DNA from 2 places in the Mesorhizobium australicum WSM2073 genome. Region 1 is predicted to be linked to the other one. Evidence: riboswitches for the same ligand, from Rfam matches in the RefSeq annotation. Region 1 holds a riboswitch; the other holds the start of a gene.
The links. A riboswitch is a leader RNA that binds a small molecule or an ion and turns the genes downstream of it on or off. The one in region 1 is predicted to bind thiamine pyrophosphate.
Positions count from the first base shown of each region.

Region 2: linked by a shared signal. The riboswitch ahead of MESAU_RS15865 (YkoF family thiamine/hydroxymethylpyrimidine-binding protein) and the one ahead of thiB (thiamine ABC transporter substrate binding subunit) in region 1 are both predicted to bind thiamine pyrophosphate.

Region 1 is NC_019973.1:1,401,001-1,416,665, reverse strand. It holds gene MESAU_RS06720 (helicase-related protein) at 1-3,254, shown strand, start outside; gene MESAU_RS06715 (RNA-binding S4 domain-containing protein) at 3,265-3,651, shown strand; gene fdxA (ferredoxin FdxA) at 3,881-4,219, shown strand; gene MESAU_RS06705 (CarD family transcriptional regulator) at 4,588-5,169, shown strand; gene MESAU_RS06700 (amino acid ABC transporter ATP-binding protein) at 5,248-6,018, opposite strand; gene MESAU_RS06695 (amino acid ABC transporter permease) at 6,015-6,695, opposite strand; gene MESAU_RS06690 (amino acid ABC transporter substrate-binding protein) at 6,833-7,606, opposite strand; gene MESAU_RS06685 (RNA polymerase factor sigma-32) at 7,908-8,771, shown strand; gene MESAU_RS06680 (M48 family metalloprotease) at 8,788-10,257, opposite strand; gene thiQ (thiamine ABC transporter ATP-binding protein) at 10,487-11,263, opposite strand; gene thiP (thiamine/thiamine pyrophosphate ABC transporter permease) at 11,256-12,884, opposite strand; gene thiB (thiamine ABC transporter substrate binding subunit) at 12,953-13,951, opposite strand; TPP riboswitch at 13,995-14,109, opposite strand; gene MESAU_RS06660 (thiamine diphosphokinase) at 14,196-14,855, shown strand; gene MESAU_RS06655 (ABC-F family ATP-binding cassette domain-containing protein) at 14,857-15,665, shown strand, end outside.
Region 2 is NC_019973.1:3,290,353-3,306,017, forward strand. It holds gene MESAU_RS15805 (GFA family protein) at 1-85, opposite strand, end outside; gene MESAU_RS15810 (DUF3606 domain-containing protein) at 333-512, opposite strand; gene MESAU_RS15815 (DoxX family protein) at 1,118-1,546, shown strand; gene MESAU_RS15820 (hypothetical protein) at 1,595-1,900, opposite strand; gene MESAU_RS15825 (hypothetical protein) at 1,999-2,268, opposite strand; gene MESAU_RS15830 (hypothetical protein) at 2,576-2,950, shown strand; gene MESAU_RS15835 (hypothetical protein) at 2,943-3,272, shown strand; gene MESAU_RS15840 (hypothetical protein) at 3,431-4,138, opposite strand; gene MESAU_RS15845 (glycosyltransferase family 39 protein) at 4,337-5,884, shown strand; gene msrA (peptide-methionine (S)-S-oxide reductase MsrA) at 6,052-6,570, shown strand; gene MESAU_RS15855 (formyltransferase family protein) at 6,911-7,963, shown strand; gene MESAU_RS15860 (hypothetical protein) at 8,022-8,330, opposite strand; TPP riboswitch at 8,606-8,719, shown strand; gene MESAU_RS15865 (YkoF family thiamine/hydroxymethylpyrimidine-binding protein) at 8,710-9,318, shown strand; gene MESAU_RS15870 (ABC transporter permease) at 9,446-10,144, shown strand; gene MESAU_RS15875 (ABC transporter ATP-binding protein) at 10,141-10,908, shown strand; gene MESAU_RS15880 (ABC transporter substrate-binding protein) at 10,901-11,917, shown strand; gene MESAU_RS15885 (methyltransferase family protein) at 12,170-12,808, shown strand; gene MESAU_RS15890 (hypothetical protein) at 13,214-13,858, shown strand; gene MESAU_RS30245 (DUF3309 family protein) at 14,089-14,253, shown strand; partial or broken gene MESAU_RS32300 (ABC transporter permease) at 14,485-14,659, shown strand; partial or broken gene MESAU_RS32305 (spermidine/putrescine ABC transporter ATP-binding protein) at 14,717-14,833, shown strand; gene MESAU_RS15900 (aconitase X) at 14,911-15,665, shown strand, end outside.

The DNA of each region.
Region 1 (15,665 bases):
AGCGCATGGTGGCGCACGAAACCGGTATCATCGGCCTGCCGCTGAGGCTGCTGGCCCGCGAGGTCTACACGCGCGTCTGCGAAAAGGTCGGTGCCAACAAAGTGGCGCTGATCACCGGCGAGGAGAAGATCCAGCCGCCGGGCGCCAGATATTCGGTCTGCACCGTCGAAGCCATGCCGCGTGAAACCGACGCCGCCTTTGTTGCCATCGACGAGGTGCAACTGGCCGGCGACCTCGAACGCGGCCATATCTTCACCGATCGCATCCTGCATCTGCGCGGCCGTCAGGAGACGCTGCTGCTTGGTGCCGCCACCATGCACGGTATCCTGCAGCGCTTGCTGAAAGGCGTCTCGGTAGTGACGCGGCCGCGGCTGTCGCATCTGGCCTATGCCGGCTCCAAGAAACTGACCCGCTTGCCCAGGCGCACCGCGATCGTTGCCTTCTCCGCCGACGAGGTCTATGCCATCGCCGAACTCATCCGCCGCCAGCAGGGTGGTGCGGCCGTCGTGCTCGGGGCGCTGTCGCCCCGCACCCGCAATGCTCAGGTGGCGCTGTTCCAATCGGGCGATGTCGACTATCTCATTGCCACCGATGCGATTGGCATGGGCCTCAACCTCGACCTCGACCATGTCGCCTTCGCCCAGAACCGCAAGTTCGACGGCTACCAGTACCGCAATCTGACGGCGGCCGAACTCGGCCAGATCGCCGGCCGCGCCGGCCGGCATCTGCGCGATGGCACGTTCGGCGTCACCGGCCAGGTCGATCCGCTGGACGAGGACCTGGTCCAGAAGATAGAGGGCCATGACTTCGACCCAGTGAAGGTGCTGCAGTGGCGCACCGCCCAATTCGATTTCGCCAGCCTCGATGCGCTGAAGCGCTCGATCGAAACCAACGCTCCGGTCGAGGGCCTGACACGCGCGCTGCCGGCCGTCGATGCGCAAGCGCTCGAACATCTCTCCCGCGACGAAGACATCCGCGCGCTCGCCACCAACGCCAAGCGCGTGGCGCTGCTGTGGGAAGCCTGCGCCCTGCCCGACTATCGCAAGATCGCGCCTGCCCAGCATGCCGACCTCATCGCCTCGATCTACATGGACCTCGCCCGGCAGGGCCATGTCGACGAGAACTACATGGCCGAACAGGTGCGCCGCGCCGACACCACCGAGGGCGACATCGACACGCTGTCGCACCGCATCGCCCAGATCCGCACCTGGACATTCGTGTCGAACCGGCCCGGCTGGCTGGCCGATCAGGCACACTGGCAGGAAAAGACGCGCGAAATCGAAGACAGATTGTCGGATGCGCTGCATGAGCGGTTGACGAAACGCTTCGTAGACCGCAGGACTTCCGTCCTCATGCGGCGCCTTAGAGAAAATACCATGCCTGAAGCCGAAATCAGTCCTACCGGAACCGTCCTTGTCGAAGGCCATCATGTCGGCGAGTTGCAAGGGTTCCGCTTCACCGCCGACCAGACCGCCGGCGGCGAAGACGCCAAGGCCGTGCGCACTGCCGCGCAAAAGGCGCTTGCCGCCGAGTTCGAGGCACGCGCGGAGCGCTTCGGCGCCTGCGCCAATGGCGATCTCGCGCTCGGTTCGGACGGCACGCTGCGCTGGATCGGCGCGCCGATAGGCACGCTGGTCTCGGGCGAAGACGCGCTGAAGCCGCGCCTGGTGTTGCTGACTGACGAACAGCTGACGGGCCCGGCGCGCGACAAGGTCGCGGCGCGCGCCGAACGCTTCGTCAATTTCCAGATCGAGTCGTTGTTGAAGCCGCTGGTCGATCTGAAGAACGCCGAGCAGATTTCCGGCATCGGCCGTGGCATCGCTTTCCAGCTGGTCGAGAATTTCGGCCTCATCAACCGTCGTGACATCGCCGAAGAGATGAAATCCTTGGACCAGGAAGGCCGCGCGGCGCTGCGCCGGCTTGGCGTCCGCTTCGGCGCCTACCACGTGTTCGTGCCCGCGCTGATCAAGCCGGCACCCGCCGGGCTGGTGACGCTGCTGTGGGCGTTGAAGAACGACGGCAAGGACAAGCCAGGCTTCGGCGACGTCGTCCACGCGCTGGCCTCGGGCCGCACCTCTGTTGTCATCGACCCGGCCTTCGACAAGGCCTTCTACAAGCTCGCTGGCTACCGCAATCTCGGCCGCCGCGCCGTGCGCATCGACATTCTGGAGCGGCTGGCCGACCTGATCCGCCCGGCGACCAACTGGAAGCCCGGCCTTGGCCAGCGTCCGGACGGCGCCTATGACGGCCAGTCCTTCATGGTGACGCCGCCGATGATGTCGATCCTTGGCGCCACCGCCGACGACATGGAAGAGATCCTCAAGGGTCTTGGCTATCGCGCCGAGCCGAAGCCGGCCGCGGAAGTCAAGGCACGGCTGGAAGCGCAGGACAATGCCGCGCGGGAAGCCGCCGCGGCCAGGCAGGCAGCCGAAGAAGCAGCCCGCGCGGAACAAGCCAAGGCGGCGGAAGAGGCGGCCGCCGAGGGAGTTGAACTGGTGCCGGATGCGGCAACCGACGTGGAGACGGAGGTTCCAGCCGAAGTCGCCGCCGACGCGCCGGTGGAAGCTGTCGCGCAAGAGCAGGCGGAAGCCACCGCTGAAGTTGCGGAGGAACCTGTAGCCGAAGCCGCTGTTGAAGCCGCCGAGCCGGCGCCGGTTGAGCCGCGGGCCGAACCTGAAACTGCCGAGCCCACCGAGGAAACCGCAGCGGCGGAGCCCGCCGTCGAAGCCTCCGCGTCGACTGAAGCCGCCGAACCGGCTGCAGTGGCGGAAGCCGCCGGCGAACCCGTGCCGGAAGCCGAAGCGCCAAAGCCGATCCTGCTGTGGCGCCAAGGTCGCTTCGACCAGCGTCCGCGTCATCGCGACGGCCGCAACAACCGGCCGCAAAACGGACAGGCGCGCGGCCGAAGCAACGCGCCGGCCGGCGGTGAACAAGCAACAGCCGCGCCCGCGGACCGTCCCACACACGAAGGACGCCGCGACGGCGCCGGAAAGCCGCGCTTCGACCGCTCGAAGTTCAAGCCCAAGCCGCAAGCTGAGGGTGCTGAGCGCCGCGACGGCCGCCCGCAGGGCGAGCGTCCCGAGCGCCGCGAAGGCCGGCCAGACTGGAAGGGCGGCAGGCCGGAAGGCAAGGGTGCCGATCGCGGCGGAAAGCCCGCTTTCCAGCCCAAGCCGCGCGAGGAGCGCCCGGTGCGTTTCGATCCGGACTCACCCTTCGCCAAGCTCGCCGCCTTGCGCGACCAATTGAAGAAGTAAACTCGCTTCGATGGTTGCTGAAGGCCGTCAGCGCATCGACAAATGGCTGTTCTTCTCGCGCGCGGTGAAATCGCGCTCGCTGGCGGCCAAATTGGTGGTCGCCGGCCGCGTGCGCATCAATCGCGACAAAGCGGCGCAGGCCTCCGATCTGGTCAAGCCAGGCGACGTGCTGACCATCACGCTCGACCGGCGTATCTTCGTCTGGAAGGTGCTCGGCGCTGGCGCGCGGCGCGGCCCGTCCGAGGAAGCCCGCACTCTTTATCAAGACATGTCGCCTCCGCCCGCACCAAAGGGCGACGCCCCGCCCGACGCTATCGCGGCGCTGCGCGAGGCAGGCAGCGGCCGCCCGACCAAAAAAGAGCGTCGCCAGACCGACCGATTGCGCGACGAAGATTGAGCCTGCCGATCGACGCAGATGTGCGCTCCCGCGGCAACGGCAACCAAAGCGAATTTTGCACCGGCAAACCAACGTCGGTGAGGGATGCGGGACCGTCGCGGCACCGCCGACCTGAAAATTCAATTCCCAAACTCTGGCGCCGCTGGGAATGGCTACCCTTGCAAGCAGCCCATAAAGGCGTTACCTCACGGAAAAAGCCAACAAAAACGGGACGTCCCGGAGCCGACCGATGACCTATGTCGTGACCGACAACTGCATCAAATGCAAATACATGGACTGCATCGAGGTCTGTCCGGTCGACTGTTTCTACGAAGGCGAGAACATGCTCGTCATCCATCCCGACGAGTGCATCGACTGCGGCGTCTGCGAGCCGGAATGCCCGGCCGACGCGATCAAGCCCGACACCGAGTCGGGCCTCGACAAATGGCTGCAGATCAACACCGAATATGCCGATAAATGGCCCAACATCACCGCCAAGAAGGAGCCGCCGGCCGACGCCAAGAGCTTCGACGGCGAGGCCGGCAAATTCGAGAAATACTTCTCCGCCGAGCCCGGCGAAGGCGATTGACAACACCGCTGCAAAGGCTTGTATGACGCAGCGTAACAGGCACGCCGGATTAACCGGCTTGACAGGCGGCGATTGGTTGTGGCCTTCGCTTACGCAGCAAAACCTTGATTCTTCCGACTTTTTGTGTTACATCAGCGAAACATGCCGGTGACACAACGTCGATTTATGGCGCAGACGCCCCAAATCACTGAAAGGTGAAAATCCCATTCCGGACCAGAGCGATCTGGGCCAGGCGGTCGCAATTCTTGCGGTTTGCCGGTCCCGGCTTTCCGGTGGGTTCATCTGTTGTGCGGCTAATGATCGGTGACCCCGATCACGTGAGTTCAGCCGGCACCGCCGCCGGCCCACAACAAGGAGTTCAGGGCGTAATGGCAACGATCACCCCGCAGAAGAAGTCCACAGCTGCACGTCACGGTTTCAAGACCGGCGAGTTCATCGTCTATCCGGCGCATGGCGTCGGCCAGATCGTCTCGATCGACGAGCAGGAAGTGGCCGGCCACAAGCTGGAACTGTTCGTCATCGACTTCCAGAAGGACAAGATGCGCCTGAAAGTGCCGGTCGCCAAGGCGACCTCTATCGGCATGCGCAAGCTGTCGGAAGAGGATTATGTCGAGCGCGCGCTGAAGGTCGTGCAGGGCCGCGCCCGCGTCAAGCGCACCATGTGGTCGCGCCGCGCCCAGGAATATGATGCCAAGATCAATTCGGGCGACCTGATCTCGATCTCGGAAGTCGTGCGCGACCTCTATCGCGCCGACAACCAGCCGGAGCAGTCCTATTCCGAACGCCAGCTCTACGAGGCGGCACTCGACCGCATGGCCCGCGAGATCGCGGCCGTCAACCGCATGTCGGAAACCGAAGCCGTGCGCCTGATCGAGGTCAACCTCAACAAAGGCCCCAAGCGTGGCGCCAAGGCCGACAATGAGGAAGCCGAGCAGGAAGAAGCTGCCTGAGCTTTTTCGCATTCAAGTTGACGAAAACCCGGCCTCGCGCCGGGTTTTTGTTTTTGGGGAAGGCCGCGATTGTCGCGCCTATGCGCCTCCCTCTTCCTCCGCCGCCTCCTGCTTCAGCGTGGCGATAAACCGCTTGGTGCGTTCGCGCTCCGGATTGCCGAACAGCTTGGCGGATGCCCCCTGCTCGACGATGACGCCGGCGTCGAGGAACACCGCCTCCTGGGCGATCTTGGAGGCCAGGCGCAAATCATGCGTCGCCATCACCATGGTCGTTCCCTCGCTGGCGAGCTGACCCAGCACATCGACCACCTCCTGAGCCAGCTCCGGGTCGAGCGCCGAAGTCGGTTCGTCGCACAGCAGCACCTTCGGCGACGGCGCCAGCGCACGGGCGATCGCCACGCGCTGCTGCTGGCCGCCCGACAGCGTCGCCGGCCAGGCATCGGCCTTATGCACCATGCCGACCTTCTCCAGCAGCGCGAGTGCCCGCTCATGTGCCTTCTGCGGCGACCATTTGAGCACCGTAACCAAGCCTTCCATGACATTTTCGATGGCTGTGCGATGCGGAAACAACTGGAAATTCTGGAACACCATGCCGGTCTGCAGGCGCAGACGCCTTATGTCCGCCGCCGGCACCTTCCCGCCCGGGCGGAACTCAAGCGTCTCGTCGCCGATCCGCACCGTGCCCGAAGTTGGGATCTCCAGCAGGTTGATGCAGCGCAGCAGCGTGCTTTTCCCCCCGCCGGAAGGGCCGACAAGCGCGGTGACGCTGCCTTCGGCGATGGCGACAGTCACCCCCTTCAGCACGAGATTGTCGCCGAAACGCTTTTCGATGTTGGTGAGGCTGATCATGAGCGTGCCTCCAGGAAGCCGCCATAGCGGTTGAGCCGCTCCTCCAGTCGCGTCTGCAAGGCCGACAGTACCGAACTCATCGCCAGATAGAGGATCGCCGCCTCGACATAGAGGATGAGCGGCTCATAGGTGGTGGCGACGATGCGTTGCGCCGCCTGGAACATTTCCGGCACGGTGATGGCGGCGGCCAGCGACGTGTCCTTGACCAGCGAGATGAAGGTGTTGGAGAGCGGCGGTACCGCCACCCGTCCGGCTTGCGGCAGAATGGTGCGCCGCATCGCCTGCCTCCAGGTCATCCCGATCGAATAGGCGGCCTCCCACTGGCCCTTGGGCACCGAGCCGATGGCCGCCCGGATGATTTCCGACGTGTAGGCCCCGATGTTGAGCGTGAAGCCGATCAGCGCCGCGGTGAAGGCGTCAAGCAGGATGCCGACCGACGGCAGGCCGTAGAAGATCAGGAAAAGCTGCACAAGGAGCGGCGTGCCGCGGAAGATCCAGACATAGAAGCGCACGAGCGCCACCAGCGGCTTCGGGCCGAACAGCCTGCCGAGCGCCGCGCCCAGCCCTACCGTCAGGCCGAGCACGAAGGACAGCAACGTCAGCGGCACGGTAAAGATCAACGCTGCCCACAGCAGCGAGGGCAGCGAGTCCAGCATCAGTTGCAGCCAGTGCGGCACGAAAGATCCTCCGGAATGGACGGGGAGCGTCATCCAAGCGCGAATGCGCCAGCCATATCACGACAAAAGCGGCGAGCCGTCAAAAACGACTCGCCGCTGGATACGTCACAGGGCGACAGCCGGCCCCGCTTGGTGAATTACTTCGAGACGTCCTGGCCGAAATAGGTGTTGGCGATCTTCTGGTAGGTGCCGTCCGCCTTGATGTCGGCCAGCGCCTTGTTGATGGCCGCGACCAGCTCCGGATCGCCCTTGCGCACGATGACGCCGGAGTAATCGGCATTCTCTTCCTGGGCGGCGATCTTCACATTGGCGTCGGGCTTGTGCTTCTTGAAGTCGAGGAACGACAGGCTGTCATTGATGGTAGCGTCCGCACGGCCGGTCAAAAGCAGCTGGATCGACTGGTCGAAGCCGTCGGTGCCGACCAGTTCGGCGCCATTGGACTCGGCCAGCTTGCCGAAATTGGATGTCAGCGACTGCGCCGACTTCTTGCCCTTGAGGTCGGCGAAGGCCTTGATGTCGGTGTTGTCGCCGCGCACGATCAGCACTGCCTTGGAGGCGATATAGGGATCGGAAAAGTCGTACTTGGCCTTGCGGGCGTCGGTGATGCCGACTTCGTTGATGACGGCATCATAACGGTTGACGTCGAGGCCGGCGATCAGCCCGTCCCACTTGCCTTCGAGGAACTCAGCCTTGACGCCGAGCTTATCGGCGATCGCCTTCGCGATCTCCACATCGAAGCCAACCAGCGCGCCGGAAGCGTCATGGTAGGTGAAGGGAGCGTAGGTGCCCTCCGTACCGACCTTGATGATTCCGGCCTGCTTGATCTGGTCGAGATTGGCGCCGGCGTGGCCCGATGCGACGGCCAGGGCCTGCAACGTTCCGGCGATGATGAGTGACTTGAGCCATTTCATTTTTCTGTGATCCCGTCCTTGGCCGGTAACCCGGCATGTTGTGAGGGCTGGAAAATGACAGATGCACGTCGAAAAAATAAGGAATGAAATTTCAAACAGAGCGTCTTCCGGAAATCAAATTCTCCGGAAGGAATTCACTCGCAGGCCCGGAAGTTCCAGACAGCTGCGCGGACGCTAGCGCTTGCCCTGCCCGCACCGGCGGAACCTTTCTCCCGCATGACAGTTTTGGCTGTTGTAGGGCACGCCGCCGTCATTTCAAGCCGGTGTCTGCCATTCGCCTCGCCGAGCCACGGAGCGCCTTATGATGGAAGACACGGCAGGACGGATCATGGTCCGCGCGGCAATGAAGGCACCCTATCTCGAGCGCGAGGAGGAGCATCGGCTGGCATTGCTCTGGAAGGAAGACAACGACCAGAACGCGCTGCACAGCATCACCGTCGCCCACATGCGGCTGGTTATTTCCATGGCCTCGAAATTCCGCCATTACGGGCTGCCGCTCGGCGATCTGGTTCAAGAGGGCCATGTCGGACTGCTCGAGGCCGCCGCCCGTTTCGAACCGGAGCGCGAGGTGCGGTTCTCGACCTACGCGACGTGGTGGATCCGCGCATCGATGCAGGACTACATCCTGCGCAACTGGTCGATCGTGCGCGGTGGCACCAGTTCGGCGCAAAAGGCCCTGTTCTTCAATCTCAGACGCTTGCGTGCGCGTCTCGCGAACGGCGCCGAGCCGCTCTCCAACACAAATCTCTACCGCGAGGTTTCGGTTGCGCTTGGTGTATCCGAGGCTGATGTCGCAATGATGGATTCACGACTGTCGGCTCCGGATTCTTCGCTGAACGTACCGCTGGCCGACGACGCGGGCGGCACCGAGCGGATGGATTTCCTGGTCTCGGACGATCCCTTGCCGGACGAAATTGTCGGCGACAAGATCGATGTCGCGCGCCGCTCGCTTTGGCTGAAGGAAGCGCTTCACGCGCTCAACGCGCGTGAACTCAGGATCATCGAGGAACGCCGGCTGAATGACGAGGGGGCCACGCTCGAGGCGCTCGGCGAGACGCTCGGCATCTCCAAGGAACGTGTCCGCCAGATCGAGGCGCGCGCCATGGAAAAGCTCAAGGTCGCGCTGGTGAAGCAGAATCCGGAATTCATGGCGACCGCCGCCTGATCTCCCGCTCGGGCTTTTATTTGTCGGTGACGATCTTGACCTTGTCGCCGGCCGAAACCGCGGCCCCCGGCGACAGCGCATTGAGCACGCGGAACAGGTCGAGCTTGCGGTCGACGCCAACCATCTGCGCGGCAAGCGACCCCATGGTCTGTCCCGGCTGCACGGTGAGCACACGAATATGCAGTGGCTTCAGTGCCGCCTTCTCGGCGGGGCTGAGGATGCGGAAGGAGCCGCTGACCGAGCGCGCTACCGTTTCAAGCGAGGTGCTGGCCGAGGGGGCCGCGGTCAGCAATCGGTAAACCTGGCCGCCGGCGCGGATCACAGCGATATCGAACTGCCAGCCTTCGGCGCCTGCATGGGCGGTCGCCGCCTCATTGCCGTTGATGGTTTCCTGCTTGACGGTGCTGTCGTCGAGGCCGGCCACCCAGCCGCTTCTGATATAGTCGGTCAGGGCGCGGTTCTTGTCGATCGAAACGCCGTCGAAGCGGATCGCTATGTCGCCGGGACCGGTCGCCGTCACCGCCGCCGCCGAATTGTCGATGATGAAACCGTCCGGCACCGTGAACGACACGCCCAAGCCTGGATGCAGGAAGGTTTCGCCGCGCACATAGCCTTCTTCCGGCGTGTCGCCGTAAAGCAGGCCGTCTATGCCGGCGAGGAAGGAATCGCGGTCGCGTGTACCGAAGCCGGGCGCACCGAACTGGCGGGCGTGCCGCTGTGCCAAATCGATGCGTTGCGGCGTGTTGGGGTGCGTCGCCAGGAAGTCGAGGCTGGCGTCGGTGGCGCCGCTGATCGAGCGGAAATCGGTATAGGCCGACATCGACTGCAGGAAGCGGCCGGCGGCATAGGGATCGTAGCCGGCTTCGCCGATCGACTTGATGCCGATGGCGTCAGCCTCAAGCTCCTGGTTGCGCGAGAACTGCGCCAGCCTGAGCTTGCCGCGGATGAGTGCAGCCTTGGCGGTCGGGCTGTCGCCAAGCACATCGGAAACGACCTTGGTCGCCAGACCTTCCTCGGCCTCCAGCTGCTGGCGCTGCAGCCCATGATTGGCGGTGACGTGGCCCATCTCATGCGCGATGACGGCGGCGAGCTCGGACGAATCATTGGCCAGCGCCAAGAGGCCGCGCGTTATGTAGAGATAGCCGCCCGGCAGCGCGAAGGCGTTGACGTTGGGCGAATTGAGGATGGTGATGCGATAGGTCTGGGTTGGGTTCGCCGACACCACGGTCAGATTGCCGACCACCTTGGCGACCATGCGTTCGAGCTTGGGATCGGAATATTCGCCGCCATAGGTCGCCAGGATGCGCGGATGCTGCGCCTTGGCGAGTTCCGCGAGCTTGTTGTTGGCGGCGACATTGTCGACCGTGATCGGCTTGTCGGATGGCTGAAAGCCTGATTCCTGGACTTCTGGAGGCGTGAACATCTGGCAGCTCGCCAGCGCCACGGCAAAGCCGGCCAGCGCCAGAAAGCGCGCCAGCGAGTTCATTCGTAGCCTGTCAACGCCGATCGCCAGAACGGCTTCCTTTCAGGTCCCTGCACATGACCACATGCGCAAAACAAACTGCTACAGTATCCGTCACGCGCCCCTCGGAGCATGCGGCGGAAGCTGTAGGCAAATCACGGCCTGTGCCGGACCGGTATCGAGCGGACCTAGCCACACTACTCCAGTCATGGCAAGCAAGCGCCACATCGCATCGGGCCGGTTTGAGCGTAAATTATGTCCGCTTCCGGGCAATATCTCGTGATAAGGAATCCCCGGCACCGGCTCCGATATAGCGCCGGAATGCCTCCGGACCAGCCCCGGCAAAGAAATCATCCGCCGTGCCGATAGCGGCGACGGCGCCGTTCTCGAGAAACACCAGCCTCTGACCGATGCGGCGGGCATCTTGCGGCTGATGCGTGACGAACAGCACCGTCATGCCACGCTCGGCATGCAGGCCGGCAACCAGGTCGAGCATATCGTCTCGCAAGGCGGGCCCAAGCGAAGCGAAGGGCTCATCGAGCAGCAGCACCGGGCGGTCACGCACCAGCACGCGAGCCAGGGCGACGCGCTGGCGCTCGCCGCCGGAAAGTTCGCGCGGCAGCCGCTTCTCCTTGCCGGCAAGACCGGTGCGCGCAAGCGCATCGGCGATCGCAGCGCGATCGGCTTCGGCCAGCCGCAACGATGGCGAACGGCCGAGCCCGACATTCTGCTCGACGGAAAGATGCGCGAAAAGGTTGTTTTCCTGAAAAACCACCGACACTGGCCGCGCCGCCGGTGGCGCGGTGCTGACATCGGCCCCGCCGATCAGCACGCGGCCGGATCGCGGCGGCTCGAACCCGGCCACCAGATTGAGCAGCGTCGACTTTCCGGAGCCGCTCGGTCCCATGATGGCGGTGATTTGCCCCGCCGTGAACTCGGCATCGAAGGCGAACGACGCCTCGCCATAGCTGAACGAAACCTTGTCCAGCCGCACCGAAACCCCTTTGCCGCCAGCCGCCCCGTCAGACATTGCGGGCCGTCTCCTTTCCCAGCCGGTCCGCTGCCAGCACCAGTGCCAGGCAGACAAGGCCGAGCAGCAGCGCCAAGCCGGCGGCGTCCTCGGTTCGGTAGCTGCCCATGCGCGCCAGGAGAAGGTAGGGCAAGGTCTGCACGGAATCACTGCCGAACAGGGCGATGACGCCGAGATCGCCGAGCGACAGTGCCATGGCGAAGGCAAAAGCGGTGGCCAGCGGCCGCCGCAACGTCGGCCAGTCGACCAGCCACAGTCTTGACCAGCCGGAAATTCCAAGCTGCGCGCAAAGCCGCTCGTGACGCTCGCTTGCCGCATCATAGGCGGGACGGATGGCGCGCAGCGCAAAAGGCATCGCCATGACAGCGTTGACGGTGACGACCATGAGCGGGGCGATGGCTAACACATCGCCGACATGGCGCAGCAACAGGAACCAGCCGGCGCCGACGACGATCGGCGGCACGACCAGGACAAACCCGGCGCCGGTATCGGTGGCATGTTCGAGCAGTGTCCTTGCCCCGAAGCGGCGGTTCGACGCCAGCGCCCTGCGCGCCATGGTCAATGCCAGCGAAAGCATCACCGAAAGCAATGCCGAAAGGAAAGCGAGCACGGCACTGGTCAGCGTCGCCTGACGGACAGTGGCCTCGCCTGCAAGCCGGCCGAGGTCGGCGCCAAGGCCGGCCGCCACGGTCGCCGCCATCGGCCCGGCAACGAAGAGCAAGGCCAACACGATGAGCGTCGCGTTCAGCCAGGCTTCGGTCCTGTTGACGGAGAGGTAGCGGCGCGGCGCGACCGGCAGGTTGACGTCGGCGACGACGTCGGCTCCGAGTCGGGTCAACGCCAGCACCACGATGAGGGTCAAGGCGATCTGCAGCGTTGTCAGCGCGACAGCCCTCGCGGGATCGAAATCGAAGCGCAATGCCTGATAGATGCCGACTTCGAGCGTCGTCGCGGCCGGCCCGCCGCCGAGCGTCAGCACGATGGTGAAGGATGTGACGCACAGCATGAAGACAAGTCCGGCGACCCCGGGCAGCGCGGCACGCAGCGTCGGCCACTCGATCAGCCGGAATGCCGGCCGCGCCCCCATGCCGAGCTGGCTCGCCAGCCGCCACTGGTCGGAGGGAATGGTCCGCAGCGCCTCGAGGAGCAGACGTGTGGCCAGCGGCAGGTTGAAGAAGACATGGGCGACGAGAATGCCGGACAGGCCATAGATGCCCGGCCAACCCTGGCCGCCGACGGCGCTGAGAAAGCCGGAGAAATAGCCGGCGCGGCCATAGAGCGCCAGGATACCGAGCGCCGCGACGATGCCCGGCAGCGCCAGCGGCACGGCGAAGAGCTGCAGGATGAAGGCACGGCCGAAAAACCGTGGATGCCGCGACAGCGCCCGCGCCACGAGCAGGGCCGGCCCGACCGAGAGCAGCGTCGACAGGGCCGCCTGCCAGAGCGTGAAGCGCACGACCCGGAACAGGTAGAGATCGAACGCAGCCCAAGCGCCGGAAAAATCGCGAGCACCTTCGACAAGCAGCCCCGCAAACGCTCCGCCGATCAAAATGGCGATGGCGGCGAGCCCTATCACGCCGGCTGTGATGCGGGGATCAGAGCGGGTTTGCACACCGCACATCAACGATTGGGTGAAGCTTAGGGAGCATCGCCGGAGAGCGTTCATCTCACGAGATTAGCCCACAAAACCTACTTGCTCATCACCGCCAGCCATTCATCGACCCAGGCTTTGCGGTTGGCCGCGACCTCCTCCGGGCTGAACAGCAAGGTCTTGGTCGGCTTGACCAGCTTGTCGAAGGCGGGGTTGAGCGGCTTGTCGGTCTTCCCGGCCGGGAACATCCAGTTGGTCTCGGGGATGGCGTCCTGGAATTTCGGCCCAGTCATGAAGGCCATGAACTTTTCCGCCAGCGGATTCTTGGCGCCGGTCGTGGTGATGCCCGCGACCTCGATCTGCAGATATTCGCCTTCCTCGAACGACGCCGCCTGATAGCGCTCGGTGTTCTCGGCGACCATGTGGTAGGCCGGCGAGGTGGTGTAGGACAGCACCATCGGCGCCTCGCCCTTGGTGAACAGGCCATAGGCCTCGCTCCAGCCCGGCGTCACGGTCAGCACCTTGGTCTTGAGCTTGGCCCAGGCCTCCGGCGCCTTGTCGCCGTAGACCGACTTCACCCACAACAGCAGGCCGAGACCGGGCGTCGATGTGCGCGGGTCCTGGATGACGATCTTGTCGTCGGCGCTACCCTCCACCAAATCCTTCAAGCTCTTGGGTGGGCTCTTCAGCTTTTCAGTGTCGTAGACGACGGCGAAGTAGCCGTAATCGAACGGGACAAAAGTGTCGTCGGTCCAGCCGCCCGGCACGTTGACGTCCGTTATTGCGCCATGTGGCGCGAACAGGCCCGAGGCCTTGGCATCGGCGGTGAGATTGGTGTCGAGGCCGAGCACGATGTCGGCCTTGGTCGAAGCGCCTTCCAGCTTGACGCGGTTGAGCAGCGCCACGCCATCGGCGACCGAGACGAACTCGAGATCGCAGCCGCATTCTGCCTCGAATTCCTTCTTCACCACGGGACCTGGACCCCAGTCGGCGGTGAAGCTCTCATAGGTGTAGACGGTCAGCTTGTCCTTGGCCAAGGCCGGCCCGGACAGGGTTACTGCCGTGGCGGCGACCAGAGAATATAAAAACGTGCGCATCGGCGCCTCCTTCGTTTGCGTTGAAAGGAATTGAGGCGTCGGAGTGTCCGAAACGTCTAATCCCTCCGCCGGTACAAACCGGATCAGGTTCAGCGGGTTGGCGAGACTGCCTCTCAGCCGGCCCGCGAAATTCGCGTCCGGCACCCCGTTAGAGCGTTTCGACACATAGGCCGGGCCGATGACCCGCGCAAGTGGGACTTTGCCGCCTTCCGTTTCCCGTGCCGGGCTGGTAAGGCGACGGGATATGAGCACATTCACCATCCTGCTTGGCGGCGACCTCATCCGCACGCCTCGGCTCGACCGCCAGGTCGAAGGCTCGCGCGTCATCGCTGCCGACGCCGGCATCGGCCATGCGCAGATGCTGGGCCTCGTGCCGGAACTGTGGGTGGGTGATTTCGACTCGGTCCCGGCTGATCTGCCCGCCGACCTCGCCGCCGTGCCGCGGCAAACCTTCCCGGCGGAAAAGGACAAGACCGACGGAGAACTGGCGATCGCGGCCGCACTGGAGCGCGGGGCGACCCGCCTTGTGCTGGCGGGCGCCTTCGGCGGCAAGCGCGCCGACCACGCCTTCCTGCATCTGGCGCTTGGCCTGCGGCTGGCCGAAGCCGGAATGGATGTGTTTCTGACCAGCGGCGCCCAGGAAGGTGTTCCCTTGCTGCCCGGCAGGGCCGGCTTCGATTATGCCGACGGCACGCTGTTCTCGATTCTCGGCTTCTCCGAACTCTCCGGCCTGACCGTCACCGGCGCCAAATGGCCGCTCGACAAGGTCGAGGTGGCGTTCGGTTCGTCGCTGACCATTTCCAACGAGGTCAAGTTCGGCAAGACCGGGGGCCGCCTCGACATCGCGCTCGGCCATGGCCGCGCGCTGCTGCTCGCCCATCCCTATCCATTGCCCGAAAGCTGACATGGCCCCGCCTCTTCTCAATCTCGACGGGATAAGACTGACCTTCGGCGGCGCGCCGCTGCTCGACGGCGCCGCCTTGACCGCTTCGGCCGGCGACAAGATCGCGCTGGTCGGCCGCAACGGGTCCGGCAAGTCGACGCTGCTCAAGATCGCCGCCGGCCTGATCGAACCACAGGACGGCGAGGTGTTCCGCCAGCCTTCGGCGACGGTGCGTTATCTGCCGCAAATGCCCGACATGGACGGCTTTGCAACCGTGCGCGCCTATGTGGAGGCCGGGCTCGGGCCCGCCGACGATCCCTACCGCGCCAGCTATCTGATGGAGCATCTCGGCCTGTCGGGCGAAGAACGGCCTGGCGACCTGTCCGGCGGAGAGGCCAGGCGCGCCGCGCTTGCCCGCGTCATGGCGCCGGAGCCCGACATCCTGCTTCTTGATGAGCCGACTAACCATCTTGATTTATCTGTCATCGAATGGCTGGAAGAAGAGCTCGTCCGGACCTCCTCGGCGCTCATCGTCATCTCGCATGACCGCCGCTTCCTCGAGCGCGTGTCGCGCGCCACAGTCTGGCTCGATCGCGGCCAGACGCGCAGGCTGGACAAGGGCTTTGGCCATTTCGAGGAATGGCGCGACCTGGTGCTGGAAGAGGAAGAGCGCGAACAGCACAAGCTCGGCCGCCAGATCGTGCGCGAGGAGCACTGGCTGCGCTACGGGGTGACGGCGCGGCGCAAGCGCAACATGCGGCGCCTAGGCGAGTTGCAGACCATGCGCCAGCGTTTTCGCGGCCATCGCGGCGCCGAAGGCACCGCGATAAT
Region 2 (15,665 bases), 1.9 Mb from region 1:
GGCCAACCCGCGACGGCTGGCCGTTGACGACGAAATGCACGCCACCGCACAGGCAACTGCCGGTCCTGCGTGTTGTGTCGGACATGGTTGCGCCCTCCGTTTCGCCAGCCTGGCTTTGCCTGCCATACGGGTGCTCCAGCCGTGGCCGGCTCCGTCAGTTTGGCATGCCGCGGGCCGGGCGGGACAGATGCTCGTCTGCCATTTCGTTGGCCAGGATGAGAAACCGGGAAAAAGACATCCTGTTCACCGTACCGCCGAGCCCGGTTGACGCGGCCCGCAGCATTCTTCAACGCCATGCCGGCGAATTGGTTGCCGCCTTGCGGCCGCTACTTCTATCCGCGGGCGGCCATGTGGTTGTCGAGCTTCTTGCGCGAGGGTCCGTAGCGCTTGATGATGGTCTGGGCCTCGCTCTGCGGAATGCCGTATTTGCGCGCGAAGGCCGCGACCTCGTAAGTTTCCTCGCTCGAGACCAGCTTGCGGTCTTGTTTGGTCTTGGATTTGTCGTCAGGCATGTCGGGCCTCACTTTCTGTAAGCCGCATGGTCGCGCGGACGCCTATATGTCGCGGTCACACATAACACGGATCGGCGATGCTGGTTCCATCGCGGAGCAATGCCAGTTCAGCCTAGGCCGATGAAGAGGTCGGGCCGGTGCTGTCGGTGTCGCTGCATTGGGCGCAGCGCGCGCTGGCGCCGGGACAGCCGCGGCGATGCGTACCGGCGGGGCAGCAAAGGCCGCTGGAACTCGTCCAGCGCGGGCATTGGAAAACCTGTCCGGTGCCGCCGCAGCCTTCGCACTCCAGAACCGGTGTCCGGACCAGATAGGACTTCGTCCCCAGCCTGACGCTTGCGCCCAAAACCCACCCACCCATATCGTGCACCAGACATAGCTGTGCATTAGCCCCGGCTAACAATATCACGATCAGGGTTACGGACAAGTTTCAGGATCATTAAGAATTTCTAAAGCTGTGCCTGCCGGTAAGCGGTCTTGCTTCTTCCTTCGAGCGGTGCGCTGCCATAGCATCGGGCGTCAAACCGGAACCGGTGAAAATTTTTGCCCGGCATGTCGGATCGGCACATGGCGGTGCGTCCTTGGGGCTGATGAAGCTGGAGAACACCATGTCGCCCCAAATCGTACAATCGCCGTGGCAGACCGCGGCCCTTCTCGTCGCCCGCCTGATCTTCGCCGCCGTCTTCCTGATGGCGGTGACCTTCAAGTTCATGGGCATGGAGGCCACGGCGGGCTATATCGCGGCCGCAGGCTTTCCGTTCCCGCTCTTCCTGGCATGGTGCGCGGCAATCCTGGAGGTGGCCCTGGTGCTGTGTTTCCTCAGCGGCGCCTTCTTCACCCAAGCCGCCCTGGTCGCCGCCGCCTATGTGCTGTTCCTTGCCTTTGCCTTCCACGGACCCAGCCACTGGGCCGGCAACCAGGCCGAGTTCGGTTTCTTCGTCGACCATTTTTCGTTCCTGGCCGGACTGCTGTTCGCGGCGGTCCACGGACCTGGAAGAATTCTGGCGCTGAACCTGGGATGGCCGGGCAGGGCGTAATGAGCATGCCGGGGGCAGGGCATGAGGAGCCCGCCAGGGGCAGGGATCTCACATCTGATCGTTGTAGGGCTCCTTCATCTGGCCGACCATGCGGGCCAGCTTCGAGAAAGACGGCATGTCGGCCTCCGGCTGGCACTGGTTGGCGAGTTCCAGCAGCCGGATCGGAAAATTGACGGCGTCGCGGTTCGACGCCGACATGCCGTCCGATCGCTCCTCGCCGGTTTCCGACGCCTCGGCCTTGCGAAGCGCGATGTCGATCTCCTCCGACGTCAGCACCCCCTTTTTGACCAGGACGTGGTTGATCGAGGCGACGGCCATCAGCAGGCCTTCGAGTTGCAGGTTGGCGACGTTCATGGATTTCTCCCTCCGTTGATCGCAGTGGAACGCATCAGCGGCGTTTCCGATCCGGCCGGCGTGCGGGAACCAGCGCGCCGATCGTGAGCGGTCAGGCGCTACTCCTGCGTCAGGCGCTCGCCATACTCGCGCCAAAGCGCCCTGACTTCCAGGCTGCCGAGGCGCGGGATCGAAGGGTCGCCGCAGTCTATGGCGACGGTGCCGATGTCGTAATTGGGGTAAGCGTTGGCGACGAAGCGGATCGCTTCGCCAAGCGAGTGCACCCGGATGACCGGATCGGCCTGGCCCTGGCCGGTGCTGCGCACACCGGAAACCGTGGCCGGAGCGTGCCGCATCCTGAAGACGGATGCCATGGCTGGTCTGTCCATCGTCCTCTCCCACAAGGCCGTGCGACGGGAATCATTCCATGAGCTGGCGCTGATGATTTCACAGGAGCCGGTTCATGAACAGCCGGATAAACGTCAGCCGCCGGGATCATGCCTCCCGGAGAAATATGAATTTTTTCCTATTTGGCATTGACCGGTGAGGGCAGCGATGCTATAAATCCATCCATGGTGCTGATTTGCGCCACCGACCCGCCGCCGAGGCGGGTTTTGTATTTCTGGTCCTTGGTCGGACTGCCTACTGGTGCGGTGGCGCCGTAGAGCGCTGCTTCCGCGAGATGCGAGAAATTCCATGCCCCGCTATGCCAGCATCATCACCGGCGATGACGGCCGCGAGATCGTCAGCGCCATCGGCGAATTCGAGGGCGCCGGCCCGGTGGCGCGCCTCGGCCGTGTCGAGGCGATTCCCGCCGGCGTGCTGATCGGCATGGTGCGCGATGCGGCCGGTGGCTTCTGCTTTCCGCAGGCCGGTATCGGCGCACAGCTCGTAGGTCTCGCGATGGCGCGGCTCAAGGCTGCAAGGCCTGTGGCGAGGCCCGCACAGGCCGCGAAGCCGAAGCGAGGAAAGGCCAGGAAGAAATCCGCCCGCTTGAAAAAGCGGGCCAGGCAGGCGCCGCCGAAGGCCGCCGCCGATGATGTCAATGTCGGGGCGCGGACCCATGACTGATGAAACCGGGCCGGCGCGCCGCAAGGCCAGGGCGGCAAGGCGCAAGCCCGCTGCCAGTCCGGTAGCCGCCAAGACGCCCCGGCCGAAGCGGACCAAGAAAACATTGGGCGACGATTTCCTGGCCGCCGTGCGGGCCGATTTTCTGGCGCATGGCGCCGGTGTCCTCGCCGAGGTGCGGACCGACAAGCCGGACCAGTATCTGAAGATCGTGCTGTCGGTGCTGCCCAGGGATTTTGATGTCGCCGTAAACCAGCTGGACGCCCTCTCGGATATTCTGTTCGAGGTGATCGTGCGGAAGTTCGGGCCAGCCCCGGAGGACTGACCGCCGGCCCTGCTTTGGGACCGGCACCTGAGGCCTCGATCGAACCAAAAGCCCGCCTTGGCTCACGCCGGGGCGGGCTTTCTTGCGTTTTCGGGCCGCTCATCGTTTCACGGATACGAGGCCCGGCTCCTCTTCGGCGCAAGGTCGGAAAACCGTACTCAGGCCAGGATGTTGACGGCGCGGGCCGCGACCAGCGCGATCGTGAGCAGCGAGATCATCGCCTCCGCCATCATCAAAAGCTTGGCGCGCTGGGAAAGGGGCAAGGTGTCGGTTGGTGAAAACGCCGTCGCATTGGTGAAGGCGAGGAAGAAATAATCAACGAAGCCAGGCAGCCAGTCGCGGACCTCGCGATCGTCCAGGGTCATTTGCGGAAACAGAAAATCGGCATGGGCGCGTTTGACCAGTCCGCAGGTCGGCGGCCCGCCGCGGTCGGTGCTCCAGAACCACAAGGCGAAAACGATGATGTTGGTGAGCCAGATATTGAGCGCGTCGACCAGCAGTGTCTGGCCGCTGCTGCCGGCATGTCCCGCCAGCAAAGCGCGCACCAGCAGCACCAGCGAGCCGCAGTTCATGACACTGACGACGCCGGTCATTACCAGGGCCGTTCTGCGGATCATGACGCGAAAACGGCCGACGAGATACCAGTGCTCTTCCTCGACCGCTTTCTGGGTGGCGACCTGCGTCCAGGCGGTGGCCACGGACAGGGGCACCAGCAGGGCGGCCTCCAGCGCCGGCGCCAGCCAGCGAGGGCCGAACGAAAGATCGTTGATGACCAGAAGCTGCAGGCAGATGATGACGAGGACAGCCGCGCGTGCCAGCCAGAAGTCGAGCGCGCGGTGATGGATGACGGCATGCTGGTGACGCATCGAATGTCCGGGATGCTGAAGTGGGATCAGGTGTGCGGGCTGTTTTGCCCGGGGAGGGCAATAGAATGCCGAGATTCCCGCTCAATCTTGGTATTGCAATGGCACCCAAGTATACTTTTTTGTAAGCTTTGACCTTGGGGCTATTCGGCAAACCGGGCGATGTGATTTAAGCGCGGCATGGCGGGAATTGACGACTCCATGGATCGTTGGGTGCCGGCAGCACTGCCTGCCGTGGGCCTGGACTCGTCATTGGTCTGGTCCGCGCTGCTTCGGCACCCTTGGGGTTTGCTGGCACTTTTGTGCCTGGTGCAGATCCTGTGCTGGACCCTGGTGCCAACACTCATCGATCCCGCACCGCCCGGCGACGTCGTGGAAGGCTTCATGTGGGGCCGCGAATGGGTGCTTTTGACCTACAAGCATCCGCAACTCCCCGGCTGGCTGCTCGAGACCAGTCATCTCCTGACCGGATCGTTCCGCTGGCCGCAATATCTGCTGGCCCAGCTGACGATCTCGGCCACTTTCGTCCTGGTCTGCCTGCTGGCTCGCGACACGCTCGGCCGCGACAAAGCGCTGGCCGCCGTGCTTTTGATGCCGTCGGTCTATTTCTTCGGCTGGCCGACGCCGCAATTCAATCACGACTATGCGCAGATGCCGTTCTGGGCGGCGATCTGCTGGTTGCTGTGGCGCGCCAGCCGCGGCGGCGGGCCGGGCTGGTGGCTGGCGCTCGGATTGGTGTCGGGCGTCGGGCTCTACGCCAAGTTCTCCACCGGCTTGCTGCTTGCCTTCGGCGGCCTCTGGCTGCTGTGCGACCCACGTGCGCGCAGCCGGCTGGCGACATCCTGGCCATGGCTTGGCCTGGCTGTGTTTCTCGCCGTCGCCGCCCCCCTTGCCATCGCACTCTACCGCATCGATTTCCTGCCTTTGACCTATTTCGCCGGCCGCGATGCATGGGTGAGCGAGCACCGGGCGCGGCTCTATTATATCGGCGTCCAGATGGCCGGCCTTTCCGGCTTTCTCCTCGTGTTGGCGCTATCAGGGCTGTTGCGGCGCTCACCAGCACCGCAAGTGCCGGTCGAGCGCGACACGCTCGTCTATCTCTGCTGGATGGGGCTTGGGCCGGCGGCGCTGATCATGGTGGTCTCGCTGTTCACCGGCACCGGCGAAGCCTGGGGCGCACCGATGTACAATCTTGTCGGCGTCGTCGCGCTCGCCTTTCTCGGTCACCGGCTCGGTGCCGTCGAGATGAGGAGGTTGGCGATCTGCGCCTTCATCTGCATCGTCGCCATGTCGGGCGCCTATGGGGCGATCCGATGGACGGACTGCAATGTGCGGGGACGCATGGACGCCGTCTGCTGGCCGGCGCGGCCGATCTCGGACGAGGCCGAGGCAATCTGGCACGCGGCGGCGCCGGGCCGGCTCGACATCGTCGGTGGCGACACCAATCTTGCCATGCTGGCTGGCCTCAACGCCTATGACAAGCCGTCTATCTTCACCGATCTCGATATGCGGTTCGCACCCTGGATCACGAGGCAGCGGTTGCGCGACCACGGCATGCTGATGGTCTGGTCGGGTCGTCACGTGCCGTCAAGATTTCTGGCGTGGGTGGACAATATCCCGGTCAAGACCGTTCTTTTCAACTGGTCGCGCGAGGCACCGCCGGTGGCGATCAGCTTTGCCGTCATTCCGCCCGGCACGCGATATCTGCCGGCTGCCGCCAGCAGCCGGACCCGGCATCCGCGCAGCTAGGGTGAGCGGCGTCGTGCGATCTCCCTATAATACAACCGGACGGCCGCTCGTCTGACTGGACGAAGCTGGCAACAATGCCCATTTATGCACTATCCAAGTTTGTGCCGCGCAATTCCCGACGGAGAGCCGCTACACTTCCCCGGAATTGCCTTTTGAGGAGACGTGACATGGCGACTTCGAGCGAACGTGCAGTGCTTGCCGGCGGCTGCTTCTGGGGCATGCAGGATTTGATCCGGCGCTTCCCGGGTGTCCTTGCCACGCGTGTCGGCTACAGTGGCGGCGACGTGCCGAACGCCACCTATCGCAATCATGGCGCGCATGCCGAAGCCATCGAGATCACCTTCGACCCGGCGAAAATCAGCTTTCGCCAGCTTCTGGAATTCTTCTTCCAGATACATGATCCGACGACGCGCAATCGCCAGGGAAACGATGTCGGCATGAGCTATCGCTCCGCAATCTACTACACCGATGAGGAGCAGAAGCGTGTGGCGGAGGACACCATCGCCGATGTCGACGCCTCCGGCCTGTGGCCCGGCAAGGTCGTCACCGAACTTGCGCCGGCCGGAGCGTTCTGGGAGGCCGAACCAGAGCACCAGGACTATCTCGAGAAATATCCCAACGGCTACACCTGCCATTTCGTCAGACCAGGCTGGAAGCTGCCGGTTCGTGAAAAGGCGGTTTCATAAGGCTCACCAGCCGTTTTGGCAGCAGGTTGGGTGTAAACGCTCGTCGATTGCCAAGGATCATACGCATTGGGGCTGTTAGCCGCCGTCCGGCGGTTGACAGTTCGCTGCGTTGCTGGCCAACTGCGTGGGTTGATTGATCATCGGGGATGAGCATGAAGAAGATCTACGAAAAGCCGGTGTTGGTGAAGCGGGAAAGACTCTCAAGTGTTGCGGCGGGACCGCTTTCTTCCAAGGCAGCCTGACCGGCCAGGCCGGCTTTCGGGCCTGGCTGGCCGAGTTGTAACGGTGATCGAATTGCTGGTGCGGGCAGGCTACGTCTTGCCCCGCTGGGCTTGAGAAGATGATTTCTTCCGAACCCGCGGCCTGCGCCGGGCAACTCAATGCAATTTTCATCCTGGATGTTTCTGCTTATACCGGGCCGCTGCTTTCCGGATGGATCGAGGCGGGAAACCGTGTTGGTGCGATCATCGTGCCTGGTTTTCAACGCCCATCCAGAGGCTTCAGCATTGGCAATTTTCGGCGCAGGCTGAGGCGCCGGCTTTTGCTCAGGCGCCATCTCGGCAACACGCCGGTAAAGCTGATCGAATTCCGCCGGCCTTACGACTGGAACGAGCTTGCCCGGCAATTGCCTGACATCGCCGCGGATGTGCTGATCTGCTTCGCTTTCCCGACCTTGATCCCGCAGCAGCTGCTCGACCTCTTTCCCAAGGGCGGGCTTAATTTTCATCCGGCGCTGCTGCCCAACTACCGGGGGCCGCATCCTCTCCATCGTCTTGTCGCGGATGGCCAGCATGCGGTCCATGGCGGCGTGACACTGCATAAGATGTCGGCCAATTTCGACGACGGCGACATCCTCGGACAAGTGCCGTTCACCGAAGCAGACTGGGCATCGCGGCGGGATATGGTGGACGGCGTGGCGAGCGCGATGCGCCGGTTGGTGCGTGAGGTGGCGCCAGGCTATTGCAAGAATCTGGTGTCGGGGATGCCGCAGCCAGCCGGTGATTTCGTCTGGGCTCGACTTGAGCGGGACCACATGGCGATTTCGTCCGACATGTCGATCGGGCACGTTGCCCGGATGTGGCACGTATTGGGCGCTAAACCCGGTATCTATCTGGATGTCGCCGGCCGCAAGGTCAGGCTGGCCTTCCAGGTCAGGCGACTGGGTCCGCCAACCGGAAAGGGTCCCGTAAGGCGGTGGGGGATGGTGGAGTTCGATCTTGCCAATGGCCGGGTTCGGCACCTCACCTACGGGCGCCTGCTCAAACGGCTGATGAAAATATACGCCTCATTCCCACGCCCCCGGGCCGGCAAACCGTACGCTGAATTAAGGGTCTTTGGCCGGGTGGGCAGTGAAGCGGCACCAGAGCCACAAGCGGGTAGTCGCGGACACTGAATCCCAATAATGGGAACCGTGGAAACTGCGTCCGCGGTTCCCATATCGCGATGGCAAACTACTTTCCGCAGTTGTTGTCGTTCACGGTCGGCGCGGTGGCGTTGCCATTGGCGTCCGTCTGTGCACCCTGCGGGTTGGTCGGGCAATTCTTGTCCGCATTGGAATTCAGGTCGCCCGGCGTGGTGGTCGTGCTGTTGGTCGCGCCCGGATCGATCGTACTGGGTGAAGCCGGGGTGCTTGGGTCCACAGTGACGGACTTGCCGCTACCGCCGGGCCCATCCGCGCCCGCTGCGCTATTGCTTTGTGCCATGGCGGATGTTGCAACGGCAATGGTGAAGGCCGAAGCCGCGAGGATTTTCATGAACATGATTTGTCTCCATTTTCTGTGAACTCGTCGCCGGGAACGGTGCACGGTTTCGCGGAAATCATGAACCGCTCAATCTCTTGTTTTGACACAATCCCGAACGGAAAATTGGTCCTGGAATCGCGTCCAGCGACTGGTGGGACAACCCCTCGGAATGGCGAAGGTTCCAGACAAATTTCCGCGCCGGCGATGTCCAATTGCCCTGGAGCTCGGGCAATGCTTTAGCGCGGCTTGCCAAAAAAACAGCTTTCCCAACCGTCCGAATGATGCTTTAACGCGCCTATCCACAGGGGTGCTCCGTACGGTCGGGGCTGAGACGGGGGCGGCAAGCCCACAGACCCTAGAAGCTGATCTGGGTAATACCAGCGGAGCGAGGCGGGCGATGTTTTCAGGCGCACAGGTTTCCCTATATCCAATGGCCGACGATTTCGTCGGCATCATTCTGGGCGCGCTCGGCGCGCTCGATCCGTACCGCGATAAGCTCAGGATCGAGACCGACGACATTTCGACCTTGCTGGTCGGGCCCCCCGAGGTGTTATTCCCTGCGCTGCGCGACCTTTTCGTGGCCGCGTCTGGCAGCGGCAGGCATTGCGTGCTGTCAGCCACCATTTCGCGTGGCTGCCCAGGCGAGCCGGATGACCCGATCTGCCGCTCCGACACGTTCGGCGGACCTGCCGGGCCACTCGGCCCGCGCAAGCAAGCCGCCATCACCGCAGTGCGCGGCGCGCCGGCCACTGGCCAGCCGGCGGCGGCGCAGTTCTCGCTCTATGTGATGGGCACTGACGACCACATGGACGAAATCTATGGCTGCATAGATTTCCTGAAGCAGTCCGGCGTCTACGATCGCTCCAAGAATTTCTGCACCAAGCTGCGCGGCGATGCCGGCGCGATCTTCTCGGCCCTCGATGAAGCCTTCTGCCGCTTCGGGCCCGGCGCCGGCCATGTAACCCTCGATGTCACGGTCTCGGCCAACAGTCCCACCGCCGTCTGAACCGCTCGTGGTCTCATCGTCATTCAACCCGCGTAACGTCGCGGGCTTCTTCGCAAAAACAGCGCCGGCCGTGATATCGATCGGTTTGGTGCTCGTGGCCTGGGAACTGTACGCAAACATTTCCGGCATGAAGCCGACGGTTCTGCCGGCGCCCTCGCGCGTCTTCGAACAGGCGATGCTCAATCGGGAAGCCTTGGTCGACAACGCCATTCCCACGGTCCGCGCCACGCTGATCGGTTTTGCCTGTTCGCTCAGTGCCGCCTTCGCCCTGTCGATGCTGGTCGACTTCTTCCAGCCTTTGCGGCGAGCGCTGTTTCCCATCTTCATAGTCAGCCAGACTTTGCCGCTGGTCGCCATCGCGCCATTGGTGGTGCTGTGGTTCGGCTTCGGGCTGGCGCCCAAGATCGTGCTGGTGGCGCTGGTCACCTTCTTCCCGATGCTGGTCGCGCTGGTACAGGGCTACGAGGCTACCGAGGTGGAGATCGGTCAGATGCTGCGTGCCATGGGAGCAGGGCGTTGGCGTGTCTTCATGCTGGCACGATTGCCTTCGGCGCTGCCTTATTTCTTCGCTGGCCTCAGGATATCCATCACCTATGCCGTCGTCGGCGCCATTTTCGCCGAATATGCAGGCGCGGCCAAAGGGCTGGGCATCTACATGCTCAACGCCAAGAACAATTTCCGTCCCGACCTGGTGCTCGCCGCCGTCTGCGTCAGCGCAGCGCTCACCCTTGTCCTGTTCGGGCTGACGATGCTGCTGCAGCGTCTTGCCATGCCCTGGGAACGAGCTGCTGGCAGGCAAGGCCCTGGAAAAGGTCCAGAAGCATGAGCCGGCTCGAATTGCGGCATGTTCGCAAGGCGTTTGGCGGGCTCGATGTGCTCGCCGACATTTCGCTTCGTGTCGATGCCGGCGAATTCGTCTCGATCCTTGGACCTTCGGGAGCCGGCAAGTCGACGCTGTTCCAGCTTCTGACCGGCGCCGAGCATGGCGAGGGTGAGATGTTCTTCGACGGCGTGCCGCTCGACGATCACGGCAGGCATTTCGCCTTCATGCCGCAGCGCGACGCGCTGATGCCGTGGCGGCGCATCCTCGACAACACCACGCTCGGACTCGAGGTGCAAGGCGTCAGCCGCAAGGCGGCACGGAAGCGTGTGGCTCCGCTGTTTGCCGAATTCGGCCTTGCCGGCTTCGAGTGGCACTTTCCAGCGCAGATCTCGGGCGGCATGCGCCAGCGCACGGCGCTTTTACGCACCGTGGTGCAGGAACGCGATATGTTGCTGCTCGACGAGCCGTTCGGCGCGCTCGACGCACTGACCCGTGCGGCCCTGCAGCGCTGGCTCGAACAGATGTGGCGGCACCACCACTGGACGGCGTTGCTGATCACTCATGACGTGCGCGAAGCCCTGTTCCTGTCCGACCGCATCTATGTGCTGTCCGCGCGGCCTGCCCGGGTCGTGCGCGAGATCAAGGTGCCGCTGCCGCGCCCGCGCGATTCCGCCAGCGCGGCCACGCGGCAGGCCGGGGCACTCGAGGCCGAGATTCTCGACATTTTGCTCAACCTCCAGCCATCCGAAGGACATGACCATGATTGACTTGACGCGCAGGCAAGCCCTGCTGCTCACCCTTGCCGGCAGCGTACCGCTGATCACCGGATCGAGCCGTTCCTTCGCGGCAACGCGGACGGTCACGGTCGCCCTCGACTGGACGGTCAACACCAACCACATCGGCCTGTTCGTCGCCCGCGATAAGGGATTTTATCGGGAAGCCGGCATCGAGGTCGACATCCTGCCGTACAGCGATACCGGTGCCGGCACGCTTGTCGCCAACCATGTCGCCGATTTCGGGATCAACGGCACCATCAGCCTGTTCACCCAGAAGACCGCGGGGGCCGATCTGAAGGGCGTCTATGCCGTCGTGCAGTCCGAGACAGGCCGGCTGGTGTTCAATGCCGCGCGCAGCGAAATCAAAAGCCCGAAAGATCTGGATGGCCTGACCTATGGCGGTTTCGGCAGCGCCTGGGAGACCGCGCTGATCTCGACCATCATCCGTCACGACGGCGGCAAGGGCGATTTCGAGACGGTGACGCTGGGCACTTCCGCCTACGAGGCGCTGGCCAACGGTTCGGTCGACTTCACGCTGGAAGTGTCGACCTGGGAGGGCGTCGAAGCCGAACTCAGGGGCGTTAAGCAGCGCAGTTTCGTCTATGCCGACCATGGCGTCCCCGATGAGCACACCACGCTTATCTCTTCGAGCGAAGCGTATCTCCAGGCGAACCCCGAATTGTCGTCATCCTTCATCCAGGCAACGCGGCGCGGTTACCAATTCGCCGTCGATCATCCAGGGGAGGCCGCCACGCTGCTGATAGCCGCCAACAAGGATGCCCTGACGAATCCGGCCTTGGTCCACGCCTCGCTGAAGGCACTGCTCGAGGGCAATTATCTACGCGGGCAAAATGGTGCCATCGGGACGTTGGACCCTGCCAAGATGGAAGCGATCGGCAACTACCTCTTCGCCGCCGGCATTCTGCGCGACGCCGACGGTAAGGTTCTGCCGCAGAGCCCGGATTTCGCCAGGTATTTCAGCAACGCATTTCTGGGGTAGCTGGCCAATCCCTTAAGGAGAGGATCAACTCGGGCGAAACCCATTCCTGGCGATCCTCGAAGCGGAGACAATCTGCACGGCCGTGCCTTGTGTCTCTTTCGGCGGCGCCGTCGCCGTTTCTGATGCCGATATGATCTTCTCGGTTAACCACACGGCAATGGTTGCGTGCAAAGGTCCCTCCGAGGGATGATCGGGGTTCTTGCCTTGCTTGCACCAAAAAGCGAAACGCTTCCGCGCGTCAACCAGGGCGGGATGATATCCGAAGCGCGCAAGCGCGAGATCCTGGCCGACTTGCGCGAAGGCTTCTTTCGCATTTGTGCGCTCGCATGCGCCGCGCTGTTTGTGTACCGGGGCGTGTATCACTTCGTGCAGGATCCCACCCGGTTCAATATCGCGCTCGTGGCGGTCTCCGAGACGCTCACCTTTACCTGGCTGCTGCTATCGCGGCGGCCGGTGACGCGTGACTGGAGCCCGCTTGCGGTAGTCGCTTCGGTGACCGCCAGTTTTGGTGTCGCCTTGATCACCATGGAACCGGGCATCCCCATCATCCCCATCTATGTCGCCGCGCCGCTGCAGTTCCTGGCACTGTGGTTCGTCATCTGGGGAAAGCTGTCGCTGGGTCGTTCCTTTGCCATCCTGCCCGCCAATCGCGGCGTGATGACCGGCGGCGCCTACCGCCTGGTGCGGCATCCGATCTATGCCGGTTACCTTACCGGCCATGTCCTTTACCTGCTGTCGGCCTTTTCCTTCTACAATCTCGCCGTCTATGCGGTTATCACCTATCTGCAGGTGTACCGCATTCTGCGCGAGGAGGCCTTGCTTGCCGCGGAACCGGAGTACCGCTCTTATATGGAGCGCGTGCGCTATAGGCTGTTTTACCGGATATTCTGAAGGCCAGACTGTCACGCGAGAGTGGCCGGTCCTGTTTGATCCAGAGTTGGCCAACAGGGCTCCTTAGCGGCTAGTGGTCCGGAACTGCTCCGCAGGTGAGGTGCTGTATCCTGGCTGTTCGGTAGCAAGCAGCCTGGCACCAAATCATCGGCTCTCCAACAGCTGGCTCTAAATCGTTTTTTCTCGTAAACTTCTCAAAATATAGACATTGCAAACGTCTGCCATTAGATATTTTCTACAAGTATATTATATTTTTATTATCATTACCGCTTTCTTGTTTCGACAGTTAATACCATGCCGCTCACATGTATAGCGTGAATTGAAACTCAAAACTCTCTTCGACGTAGTTGCCATCGCAATCGGCTGCATGCCGACTGCCTAGCGCAACGACAACAGGAGAGTGTTATGGCCTTTACCATCAAGACAGTCGCCAGTGTGTTGGCGGGTAGTGCAATAGTCTTGGTTCTGTCCGTGCCAGCAAACGCAGCAGGTCTTGGCGTCGGTGTCGGCGCCTCGGTTGGCGGTAGCGGCGGTGTCAATGCCGGTGTCGGCGCCTCGGTCGGCGGCGGTGGCGGCATCAATGCCGGCGTCGGTGCCTCGGTCGGCGGCAGCGGTGGCGTCAATGCCGGAGCCGGCGCCAATGTCGGCGGCTCGAGGGGCGTCAGCGCCGGGCTCGGCGCGTCGGTCGGCGGCAGCAATGGCGTCAATGCAGGAGCCGGCGCCAATATCGGTGGTTCGGGCGGCATCAACGCCGGGCTCGGTGCCAATGTTGGCGGAACGGGTGGCATCAATGCGGGGCTTGGCGCCAGTGTTGGCGGCGCCGGTGGCATTGGTGTCGGCGCGGGCATCGGCAACGGCACCAATCCCAGCAATCCGTCCAACCCGAACAACCCATCCAATCCCAATCACCCCAACGTTCCCGGTGTCGTGGCCCAGATGTCAAGCTCGCAGGTGACGCGCATGAAGAAGCGCTGCGTCGATGTCCTCAGCAGCGAAGGGACCTATGACCGCGACTTGCGGCAGCTCTGCCTGCTGATCGCACGCCGCTGAGGCTGAGGGAGGTTGCGGAACCAGCCGTAGGCCTGACCGCACTCTCCTGGCCTCCGGCCGGTTGGAAAGCCCGCCGTCCAGGCGGGCTTTCTGCGTTGCGGGCTGTGTGTTCCGTAGCCGCAATAGTCCAGCGGAACGCCAGCCCCTCTAAAACGTTCATACCTTGCGACATCCGAAATGGCGCGATGTTGAACCAGCGCGAAAGCGCGCATTCAGGAGCAGGGAAGGCCATGGGTCTCGGAACGATACTTATCATTATTCTAATCCTCGCGCTGCTCGGCGGCTTCAGCGGTCTGGGCGGTGGCCCGTTCTACGGAACCGGTTACTATGGCGGTGGCGGTCTCGGACTTGTGTTGATCATCGTCATCATCCTTGTCGTCCTGGGACGCATCTAGCCGGCTCCTCTTGTGTCGCCGGCGTCGCGGTCCCGTGAGCGAACCCGCGCCGGCGTGCACTGGAATGTGATGGAAGCAGGCCGGCTTGTGATCATGCGCCCCGCAGGACGGCTGTATGGTGATTGCGGTCCACACCCCCCGTGGAAACAAGAGGAGAGGGTCCCACCCCTTCATCCTCCTCCAAGGCCCGCCCCGGTTCCCGGAGCGGGCTTTCGTTCTTCTGCAAAGCGATTGCCTTCGGTCTTTCTGCCGCTCTCGGCCACGGTCTTTTTTCTCCGTCATGACCGACCTGCCGTTGACGGGAAAGCCGTGGGCGTTCACGCTGGGCAATTACGCCGCCTTCTTCTCGCAGAATCTCTATCTGACGCTGCTGCCGGCTTCGCTCCGCCTCGGCCTCGAGGTGACGGGCTATCGACGACTCGCTGATCGAAGCCGGGCGCTCGCTCGGCCTCGCGGCTGCGCCGGCCAGACGTTGAAAGTCATCGTCCAAAATACTGGCGCCGACAGGCTGGTGGAAGGTCAGGATGTGGTGCTGCGCTGGTCGCCGGAGAGCACAGTGCTGATTGCGGCGGCGGGCTGATCGTCGTTTCGGCTCTTGCCAGACCGCTGACAATGAGGAACGCATAGCCGGGCCCAAGTTAAGCCCGGAGCACCTTGATGACGTTTGACCTGACGGCCCGCGACCAATCCATGCTCGATGGCGAGCAAGGCCCAGCCGCGGCCGCCGCCATGAAAATCCTCGTCGCCTTCTCGAACGCGGTTGGGGCCGGCAGCCTGCTCGACATCTCAGGCGCTCATATCGATGGCTGTCTCTATCACGGCAAGGCAGGGCTCGATTTCGTCGAGCGGCTGGTCGAGGGAAGCGGACGTGTCCGAGTGCCGACGACGCTCAATGTCGGCTCGTTCGACCTTATCCATCCCGGCATGGTCAAGATGCCGGCGGCTGAAGAAATGCCGGCGCGGCGGTTGATGAAGGCGCATCTGGAACTTGGCTGCCAGGCCACATTCACCTGTGCCCCCTACCAGACGCGGTTCCGGCCTGAATTCGGCCAGCAGATCGCCTGGGGCGAGTCCAATGCCATCGTTTTCGCCAATTCGGTGATCGGCGCTCGCACCAACCGCTATGGCGATTTCATCGACCTGTGCTGTGCCATGACGGGTCGCGCACCGGGCTGGGGCCTGCATCTCAGCGAGAACCGGCGCGGCCGCATCCTGTTCGAGCTGGATGTTGCCGACGGGGAGCCGAGCGACAGCCTGTTCGTCGGCGTCGGGCTGATCATCGGGCAAGCCAGTGGGGACCGCATTCCTGTGATCGTCGGTCTGCCGCAACCGCGCGACGAGGACCAGTTGAAGGCGCTGGGCGCGGCGGCGGCAACGACCGGCGCGGTGGCGCTGTTCCATGCGGTCGCGGT